Regions from separate parts of the Arthrobacter sp. AG1021 genome, predicted to be linked through region 2. Evidence: riboswitches for the same ligand, from Rfam matches in the RefSeq annotation. Region 2 holds a riboswitch; each other region holds the start of a gene.
What was found. A riboswitch is a leader RNA that binds a small molecule or an ion and turns the genes downstream of it on or off. The one in region 2 is predicted to bind S-adenosylmethionine.
Positions count from the first base shown of each region.

Region 1: another riboswitch for S-adenosylmethionine. It lies ahead of DFO58_RS15990 (flavin reductase family protein); the one in region 2 lies ahead of DFO58_RS14710 (ABC transporter substrate-binding protein).
Region 3: another riboswitch for S-adenosylmethionine. It lies ahead of DFO58_RS08300 (hypothetical protein); the one in region 2 lies ahead of DFO58_RS14710 (ABC transporter substrate-binding protein).

Region 1 covers NZ_RBLB01000011.1:151,296-154,565, forward strand. Annotated here, with positions in the region: gene DFO58_RS15980 (DMT family transporter) at 1-350, opposite strand, end outside; gene DFO58_RS15985 (XRE family transcriptional regulator) at 382-936, shown strand; SAM riboswitch class IV at 1,288-1,404, shown strand; gene DFO58_RS15990 (flavin reductase family protein) at 1,502-2,002, shown strand; gene dnaB (replicative DNA helicase) at 2,604-3,270, shown strand, end outside.
Region 2 covers NZ_RBLB01000010.1:244,714-247,983, reverse strand. Annotated here, with positions in the region: gene DFO58_RS14720 (SDR family oxidoreductase) at 1-27, opposite strand, end outside; gene DFO58_RS14715 (biliverdin-producing heme oxygenase) at 122-790, opposite strand; SAM riboswitch class I at 1,203-1,294, shown strand; gene DFO58_RS14710 (ABC transporter substrate-binding protein) at 1,416-3,050, shown strand; gene DFO58_RS14705 (ABC transporter permease) at 3,062-3,270, shown strand, end outside.
Region 3 covers NZ_RBLB01000007.1:631,519-634,788, reverse strand. Annotated here, with positions in the region: gene DFO58_RS08310 (LOG family protein) at 1-281, shown strand, start outside; gene DFO58_RS08305 (VIT1/CCC1 transporter family protein) at 351-1,454, opposite strand; gene DFO58_RS08300 (hypothetical protein) at 1,510-1,776, opposite strand; SAM riboswitch class IV at 1,792-1,905, opposite strand; gene DFO58_RS08295 (DinB family protein) at 1,980-2,579, opposite strand; gene DFO58_RS08290 (helix-turn-helix domain-containing protein) at 2,781-3,270, shown strand, end outside.

The DNA.
Region 1 (3,270 bases), on a different contig from region 2:
AACAGCGGAACCATCGGCACGTACAGCGCTGTCAGGAACGCCGAAGTGCTGCTATTGATGGTTTGAAGCCCTTGGGTCTGCAGCCCATAACCCAGGAAGATCATCACGCCGATGGCCGTTCCGGCCCATAACTCCCTGCCGGTGATCCTGCAGAGCGACTTCGAGAAAATGGCCGCGGCGACCAAGCCTGCGATGACAAATCGGACGCCGACAAAGAACATCGGTCCGCTGTGGCGCATGGCCAAGTGAATCAGCAGGAAAGTTCCGCCCCAGACGGACGTGATGGTAAGGAGGGCGGCTTCTTGCCTGCTGAGTGAAAAATTTTCCCGTATGGCAGAAATGTGCACCATTCTGCACATCATATAGTGCAGAATAGTGCACATGCAAGATTCCAGTGACTCTCCGGTTCTCCGCAACGTTGGATCCAATCTCCGCGACTTCCGAAAACGCGCGGGACTGAGCCAGGCAATTCTTGCGCAGCGCTCGGGGGTCAGCCGACGCACGATCATCAACCTCGAAGCCGGCGAGGCGAATATCAGCCTGGCGGGACTCGACCAATTGGCGGAAGCGCTGGGAATTCGCTTCGTTGATCTGGTGACCGCGCCTACTGCGGCCCGTTCCGAAATCAATGAACTGGCGTGGAAGGGGAGTAGTCCGCAGAGTCGGGCGATGCTGCTGGGGTCGGCCCCCGCCAGCGAAGAGGTGCAATTGTGGACGTGGGTGCTTGCGCCCGGCGAACGATATGACGCCCAGCCCGATCCCCAAGGCTGGTCGGAAATGATCTTGGTAGTTCACGGCAAGCTGCTCATTGAGTTCGCCTCGACGGTCCTGGACCTGAACGCGGGGGAACATGCAACCTACCCCAGTTCGCAGTCCTATTCCTACGTGAATGCCGGCGCGGAACCGGTGAAGTTCGTTCGAAACGTCATTTCGTGACGGGCGGGCTGGCCGCCAGCGCGGCGGTACTTCTGACGGAAGCGTCGCTGTGGACCGCCCGGGGGTATCCGGGGAGTCGGGTTCTGCAAGTCTGTGGGGGCTTGGGCGACGCTTGCCCTCGGCATGGCAGATGTACGAAGCCAGCGGCTTGATTGCCTTGGCCCGCTACATTCTTTGAAATCAAACCGCACAAGTTGGCTGGAGATGCGTGCAAAATGACTGAAACTTCCGAATAAAAGGATGATCGAAACACGGAAATTACCGAAGAAGTCGAACAATTTCTTGAATATTGCGATTTGAGAAGTGAAATGTTTGACCGTGCGGCGTAACGAGCAATATGGTTTTAACCAGAATCAAGAGCGTCAGCTATAAGCCCTGGCTTGCTGGCCGGCAACCCTCTCAACGGTAGTGGGGTGCTCCAGGTGAGGATTCGGTCCCACGCAAGAACGCGTGGCACAAGTACCGCACATCGAGTGTGCAAACATCTGGCAGCGCGCAGAAGTGAACTCCACGGGCTGTTGCCGGACGTTCCCGCTCGTTGGGCACGACCCGAAGGAATCGAGCCATGTCTTTGAATCAGGATCTTGACCCGCTGACCCTGCGCAAGGTTTTCGCGCAGCACCCATCAGGCGTCGCCGCACTCTGCGCCGTCATTGACGGGGAGAAAACCGGCCTCGTCGCGTCGTCCTTTACCGTCGGAGTATCGCTGGAGCCAGCCCTGGTCATGTTCGCGGTGCAGAAAACCTCCAACACCTGGCCCAAGCTGCGTGCCGCGGAGCGTATCGGCGTCTCGGTGCTCAGCGAGCGCAACGACGGGATTTGCGGGCAGATCGCCTCAAAGCACGGCGACCGCTTTGCCGGCGTAGATACCCATGAGACTGAGCAAGCCGCCCTGTTCATCCAGGAATCCACCCTCTGGCTGGAGACCTCGATCTACAACGAAGTGGAAGCCGGCGACCATTGGGTGATCTTCCTGGAGGTCCACGGTCATGACTTCTCCAACCATTCCCCGCAGATCTTCCACGATTCGCGATTTCACTCACTGCCAGTGCCCGAACTCGTTTAACTGACATCACCAGACGCTGCGGCGCGAAGGGTCATCCTTCGCGCCGCAGCGGTTTTAAATCCAAACCGCGCGGCTTCGGGCCCTGATGCCCGGTTTCCGTGGACCGCGGCTCGCCGACGTGTGGATTTCCGCAGCTCATCACGCAATTATGACGGGGTCGCTATCCACAGCACTATCCACAGCTTTGTGGATAGCCTGTTGATTGGGGTTGATAACTTGTGAAAAACGCCTTGATTCCGGGAATCAGGCTGTTGATAACGTCTACGGAGCTTGTGTGCAGTGGAAAAAATTAATTCTCTATCCACAGCTGTGAAAACGTAAAAACCCAAGTCAAGTGTTAATATCTGCCATTTAAGTGGGGTAATCCACAGGATTATCCCCACGTAGTGAACAGGGGAGTCCACAGGAGGTGGTGGGTTATCCACATATTCTGTGGATATCAGGGTTTACCTCTGTTAATAACCCACCTAGTGTTGGCACTGGGAAAGACTATCCACAAGGCCTCCGGGCCCAGCTGTCGGTTGGTGCTGACACGATGGACAGTTGCCGATATGGCAAAAGTGGTTTCCCGGCGGGTACATAGGGGATGGAAGTGTCTGTAATGAGTGCAGAGCCGATCTACGAAGAGCGAGCATCGGATGCGGGGCGCAAGCCGCCGCAGGATATCGAAGCCGAGATGTCGGTTCTTGGCGGCATGATGCTCTCCAAGGACGCGATTGCCGATGTCGTCGAAGTCCTTCGCGGCACCGACTTCTACCGTCCCGCCCATGAAGCAATCTACGAGGCGGTCATTGACCTGTACGGCCGCGGTGAGCCCGCGGATGCCGTGACCGTGGCCGACCTGCTGACCAAGCGCAACGAGATCGCTCGCGTCGGCGGAGCCGCCTACCTGCACAATCTGATCCAGCAGGTGCCGACCGCCGCGAACGCCGGCTACTACGCGGAAATCGTGCGCGAACGCGCCGTGCTGCGCCGCCTGGTGGACGCCGGAACCCGTATCGTCCAGATGGGCTACTCGCCCGACGGCGAGGTGGATGCCATCGTCAACGAGGCGCAGGCCGAGGTCTACAAGGTTTCCGAGAACCGCGGCAGCGAAGACTACGTGCGGCTGTCCGAAATCATCGAGGGTACCGTCGACGAGATCGAGAACGCCGCCAACGCCGGCGACGGCATCACCGGCGTGCCCACCGGCTTCTACGAGTTCGACGAGCTGACCCAGGGCCTGAAGGGCGGCCAGATGATCATCATCGCGGCCCGTCCCGCCGTGG
Region 2 (3,270 bases):
GGTAGCTCCGGCGACTGCGATCTTCATGAGTTTCCTCCGTTGACGGTTACCGTTGCCAACGACGTGCCGGCCGAAGGCATTCCCGCGGCCGGTGGCAGGTCAGTGCAGAACTTCCGAAAACCTAGGATGCGGCGCTCAGCTCGCTGGCGCTTGCCTTCAGCAGGTCCTCAAAGATCGACTTGTTCCACTGGAACCCGCGCTTCGCCTCGTCCAGCACCGCTTCGGCATGCGAGGTGTTCGCCCCGAAAACATCGAGTTTGTCGCGGTAGGAATCCTTGTAGATTTTTGGCTTGTCGATGGCCTCGAACTTCCACATGTTCAATGCTTCATCGGGAATGGAATAGTGGCGGGATACGAGCTTTCCGATGGCTAGGCCGCCGGACAGGTCTCCCAGATAGCGCAGGTAGTGGTGGGCGACGAGGCGCGCCGGTTCCGCCGCCGAGGCGCGGATTGCCGCAACGTAGGCCTCGGTGGCCGGCAACGCCGCTGGGATCTCCTTCAACCCGTGGGCCGGCAGCAGGACATCCAGGTCTTTTGCAATCTGCCTACTGCGTTCAAGTGCCGCGTCCAAGATTTCGCCAAGTTCCGGATCCGCGGCAAGCACCCGGACTTCTTCTTCCAACGCACCGTAGATGTAGTGGTACTGGGCAATCAGCAACATGTAGTCGCGTGCCGAGCGTTCCCCGCCCATCAGCGTGGTGATGAAGTCGCTGGATTCTGCGGCGTGGTGATCTTCCTGGGTGACGCTGCGAAGCCGGGCGGAAAACTGTGTTGCGTCGGTGGCGCTCATGTTGCCCGTCTTTCTTAGCGCGATTGGAATGGCGAAATTTTTTATTAAGGCTAACCTAATTTCCGGTTTCAATCGAGGGTTGTTCCATTCTGCAGGAGACGGTGATTTCCGTGTTCACCGGACGGCGGACGCATCGGCTTGGGAAGGGCGGGCCGTGGTCGCTGATATCGCGATTTTGTCCAACCAGCTCCTTCATCCATGGAGCCGCAACAGATCTTGCTTCCTGGTGCCGAGTCAAGAATTTGTCAGAGCTGTCGACAAGAATCGTCACAAGACGCTTTGTGACGTGCAAAATGACTCGTTTCAAGAGCGTTGATAACCGTTGCTGGGTTTCATGACGTTTTACTTACGTCACGCTTGGTCATATTCAACTCCGTGTTCGACACTGAAATTGTTCAAGAAATTGGACACCACACCATCCAGAGCGACTGAGAGACCTGGCTCGTTGACGTCGCAGCAACCACCCGACATCGGGAGCGGTGCTAAGGCCAGGACCGATGGAGATTGCTAGATTTCGCAACGGTCCTTCAAGGGGAGATCTCTGCCTTCCCTCGAACTCGCTACAAGCGGATCGTTGAACATCAGGCGTAATCCTCGGGTCCAACACCGAGAGGAACACACGAAGATGCGTACTTCGCACCTGAGCTTGAAAGCAGCGGCCCTTGTCACCGTCCTAGGCCTGACGCTGACTGCCTGCGGCGGAAACTCGACAACTGCCGCCCCAGCGGAAGGCGCCCCGACCGCCTCCGGCGAACCGGTTGAAGGCGGCACCTTCACCTTCGCCGAGGTCACCCCGATCAACAACTGGCAGACCCAGGCAGCGCGCTTCTACGAGAAGGCCAACGTGCTGAACTCGGTCCTTGACCGCCTGACCTACTTCGACGTTGAATCCGGCAAGCTGGTGGGCTGGATTGCCAAGGATTTCAAGGCGAACAAGGAGCAGACGGAATTCACCTTCACCATTCGCGACGGAGTGACTTTTTCGGATGGATCCGCGCTTGATGCCGAAGCGGTTAAGCTGAATCTTGACGCGCTGGGTCTGGGCATCAAGGATGCACAGATCGCTCCAAACGTGGACTTCGGCGCCTACAAGTCGGCCGAGGTCGTGGGGGAGAACCAGGTGAAGGTGACGCTGAAGCGTCCCGACGCCAACTTCCTGCGCGCTACTTCTTCGGTCGCCGCAGGCCTGGTCTCCCCGAAGACCTTGAAGCTGGACAATGCAGGCCAGTCAGCCATCGCCAAGATCGTCGGTTCCGGCCCGTTTGTCTTCGAATCGGAAAAGCCGGACGAAGAAGTGGTGTTCACCAGCCGCGATGACTACGCCTGGGCCCCGGAAACCGCCCCGAACCAGGGCGACGCATACCTTGACTCCCTCGTGGTCAAGTACCTGCCTGAAGTCGCAAGCCGCGCCGGCGCCGCCCAGTCGGGCCAGGTCGACCTGGTCCGAGGTCTGCAGCCGGTGGACGAGCAGGTACTGGCAGCCAACGGCGGCCAGGTCTTCGCCGCGCAGGGAGTGGACCTGACCACGAACCAGGCAGCAGTGCGCATCGGCTCCGGCAAGCTGGCGGACGCCAAGGTCCGCCAGGCGCTACAGGTCGGAATCGACCGCCAAGCCATCAAGGACACCGTGCTGTCCGACAGCTACGTCGTGGCGGGATCGATCTTGAACCACAAGGCCCCGGGTTTCGTCGACCTGTCCTCTGAAATCGCCTACAACCCGGAGAAATCAAAGCAGCTCCTGGACGAAGCAGGCTGGAAGGTCGGCGCCGACGGCATCCGTGAGAAGGACGGCGAAAAGCTGGAAATCACGGTGGCCACCTCGAACAACTCGGTTGTCATCAAGCCGGCCTTCGAATTGATCGAGCAGCAGTGGCGCGACCTTGGCGTGAAGCTGGTCAACCGCGCGGCCGACAACACCTTCCTGGTCAACGCACTGGTCGACGACAAGGTCGAATTCTTCGGCACCCGCCAGTTCGCCCTCGGCGGCCTCGGCCCGGTGTACGCGCCGGCCAACAATACCCAGACCCTGAACTCCGACGAGGAACTGAACAAGCTCTTCGCCAAGGAACAGGCGGCAACCAGCGAAGAAGAGCATCTGAAGCTGGTCGAGGAAGAACAGCGTGCACTGGTGCTGGACAAGGCCCTGACGCTCGTACTGTGGGACGAAGTCCAGGTTTACGGCGCGAACAAGTCAGCCCACGTCGAGTTCACCTCCGGTACCGCCCCGATCTTCCAGGGCGCTTGGAAGAGCGAAGGCTAGGAGTCGAAGCCATGGGCGGATACATTGCCAAGCGCGTAGGCCAGGCCCTGCTGGTGATCTGGCTTGCCTACACCGCGGTATTCATCGCAGTTCAGTCGCTTCCCAACGACCCGGTGACGATTTTCCTGAACTCGGACTCGGCAGCTGATCCGGCGACTATCGCGCAGATGAAGGAGTACTACGGGTACGACCAACCGGTCATTGTCCAGTACTTCTCCCA
Region 3 (3,270 bases), on a different contig from region 2:
AATCCAACGGCGGGATCGTGGTGCTGCCCGGTTCCGCCGGCACGGTGCAGGAAATCTTCCAGGACGCCTGCGAGAACTACTACGCCACCGGGGCCAGGGTGGTGCCGCTGGTGTTGGTCGGCCGCGAGCATTGGACCCGCACACTGCCGGCTTGGCAGCTGCTCAAGGCGCTGGCCGCCGAGCAGATCATGGAGGACAAGATCGCCCTGGTCGATTCGGTGGCCGAAGCGGTGGAATTCATCGGCGGCATGCAGTCGCTGCGCCGGCGCACCAGATTCTGAGAACGGCAACGGCCGCCGCCTGGTGAAGCAGGCGGCGGCCGTGGGAATGGCTCATCGAGCCGGCGGGGCTCAGGCCACGTTGGTGCCGAACAGCAAGCCGAGGCAGTAGGTGACTGCGGCGGCGCCCCAGCCGATGGCCAGCTGGCGCAGGCCGCGCTTCATCGGCGAGGCCCCGGACAGCAGCCCGACAATGCCGCCGGTGATCATCAGCGCGGCGCCGACCAGCAGCACCGAGGTGATGATCGCAGCCAGGCCTGACATGCCGAAGATGTAGGGAAGGATCGGGATGACCGCTCCGGAAGCGAACAGGCAGAAGGAGGTCGCCGCGGCGCCGGTAGCCGAGCCCAGTTCCTCGTGCTCGTTCGCCAGCTCTTCGGCCCGGGCTTCCGGGTTCAGCGAGAAGGACGGGTTGCAGTCGCAGGTGAACAAGCCCATGCGTTCTGCAGCGCGGTGCTCGGCATCCTCGTCGGTCATGCCGCGGGCCTTGTAGATGAGCACCAGTTCGTTGGCGTCCAAATCCAGGTCAGGGGCGGCGGTGAGCGTCACCTGAGTGGGACGCGAAGCCGTGAGCAGCTCGCGCTGCGAACGCACGGAGACGTATTCGCCGGCGGCCATGGACAGCGCGCCGGCCAGCAGGCCGGCGATGCCGGAGAACAGCACCAGTCCGGAGGAAACACCGGTCGCCCCGATGCCCATGACCAGGGCCAGGTTGGAGACCAGGCCGTCGTTGGCGCCGAAGACCGCGGCGCGGAAGTTGCCCGACAGCTGCGCGCGGCCCGCGGTGGCCAGGGCGCGGACGACTTCCTCGTGGACCTGCTCGTCGGCGGCCATCTGCGGCGACGCGTCGGCATCGGTCGCGTAGGGGGTGCTGCTTTCGGCCCGCTGCGCCAGCGCGAGCACGAACACCGAGCCGAAGCTCAGGGCGAGGAAACGCAGGAAGCTGCGACGCAGCGAGGGACGCACCGGGCGGGCATGCGCCCCGAGCTTGGTGCGCCAGTATTCCTCATGGCGTTCTTCCGCCGCGGCCAGTCCCAGCAGGATCTGCTTTTCCTGTCCGGTCTTCTTCTGGGCCAGCGCGCGGTAGATGGCGCCTTCGGCGACCTCGTCCGCAACGTACTTGCGCCAGCGGCGGATCTGGGCGGGGGTGGGCTCAGTCGTGGGGCTGTGTGACATCACGAGGATGACTCTCCTACGGCTTGGGATTTCTCAACGAAACCCGGGATTCTGTTCAGCCTCTCAGTTTAGCCAGCGAGATGGTGCCGGGGAATTTGGCAAGCCTAAAAGCAAGGCTGCGCCCATCGGGCTGCCCGGCGGACGCCACGAACACCACCAGCTCGCCGGCCGCGGGATCGAAGACCGGGCGCCGGGAGGAACGGGTGATCAGCCGCTCAAGGTGCGCCGGGTCTGAAATGTAGCGGGTGTACCAGCGGTCCTGCACGGTGAACTGCACCTGTCCGGTCTGCAGATCGATGATGGGGAGGACGGAAAATGCCATGACACGACAACTCTCGCTGAGCTCTTGCCCGCGCATCGGTCGATGCCCGGACCGCTTCTTCATCCGAACCACCCATGAACCTGGGGTTGGTGCGCGGCCAGTCGGAGCTTGGCGCCGCGTCTCGTGAAGCAACAGTGTCGATGCTACCGCCGCAATATTAAGTCGTGAAGTTTCATTCCGTAATATGAACTCCGCGCGAAGCCCTAGTCGGAGCCTCGCTTGGACTGCGCGGTCTGCTGCAGCCGGTCGCGCTGCTCCTGCCATTGCCGGGGCGTGTAGTCCGGCAGGTTCGGCGCTTCCGCGCGCAGCCCGACCTGCCCGTCCAGCAGCTCGCGGACGATGTCCAGATGGCCTGCATGGCGCGAGGTCTCTGCGATCATGTGCACCATGAGATGTTCCAGGGTGGTGTGCCGGTGGCGGACCCACCAGGGGACTTCGGCCGGGGAGGCGAGCTCCAGCTGGTCGAACCCGGCCTCGGCGAAGGCGATGGCCCGCTGGTAGAGCTCGATGACCTGCTGCGCGCTGGCATCGGCTGGCGGCATGAAATCCGCCTGCGGGTCGTCGATGTCCAGCAGCTGCTGGACGTAGGAGTCGTTGACCGGCCGATTGAGGCACGCACCGAAGTAGCCGTACTCGGTGATCGCCAGGTGGTGCACGACGCCCAGCACGTGCGTGCCGGTGGGGGTCATGGGCTGGCGGGCCAGCTCCTCGCCGAGCTGCCGGCTTTTGAAGATGACTGCCTGCCGCGCGTCGTTCAGGTATTCGCGCAGCCTGGCCGCGGTGCTGTTCGGGGTGTCGTCCATGGACCGAGTGTAGGTGCAGGCCACGGTTCGGGGAACCCGCTTCAGGAAATGGGAAGCCACCGAAGCCAAGGTGTCATATTCTTCCGCTCCGGTTGGCCGGAAGTTGCGTATTGGTAAACTGGGGACGCAGAGCGGCCGGCAGAAGTACACTCCAGCGGTCGCTGCCTATCCTTCGAGTGAACAGGTCCAGGTGCCCCACGGATGAAAGCTCTGCCCGTCGAACCCTCAGGCTCGTCAATCAACATCGGAGCACGGCTGCGCGGCGTCCGCCAGCAGCAGCACATGACGATCGACCAGGTCGCCGAGCTTTCCGGGTTGACCAAGGGGTTTCTTTCCCGCGTCGAACGCGACTTGACCAGTCCGTCGGTCTCCACGCTGCTCAAGCTCTGCGAGGTGCTGGGGATCGAGGTCGGGACCCTGTTCGAAGTACCGGACACGACTTTGGTGCGACTGGGGGATGCGCCGCGCATCTCGCTGGGAGGCTCGGGCATCACCGAGAAGCTGGTCACCCCGCGCGGCGAAAAGCGCGTCCAGGTCATTCGCGCCGAAGTGGAACCCCGGGGCAAGGGGGAGAACGAACTGTATTCGGTGGATTGCGAGCTCGAAGTGCTGCACGTGGCCTCCGGGGTGTTCACGCTGGTGCTGCCCGAACGGGTGGTCGAGCTCGCTGCGGGGGACACCATGACCTTTC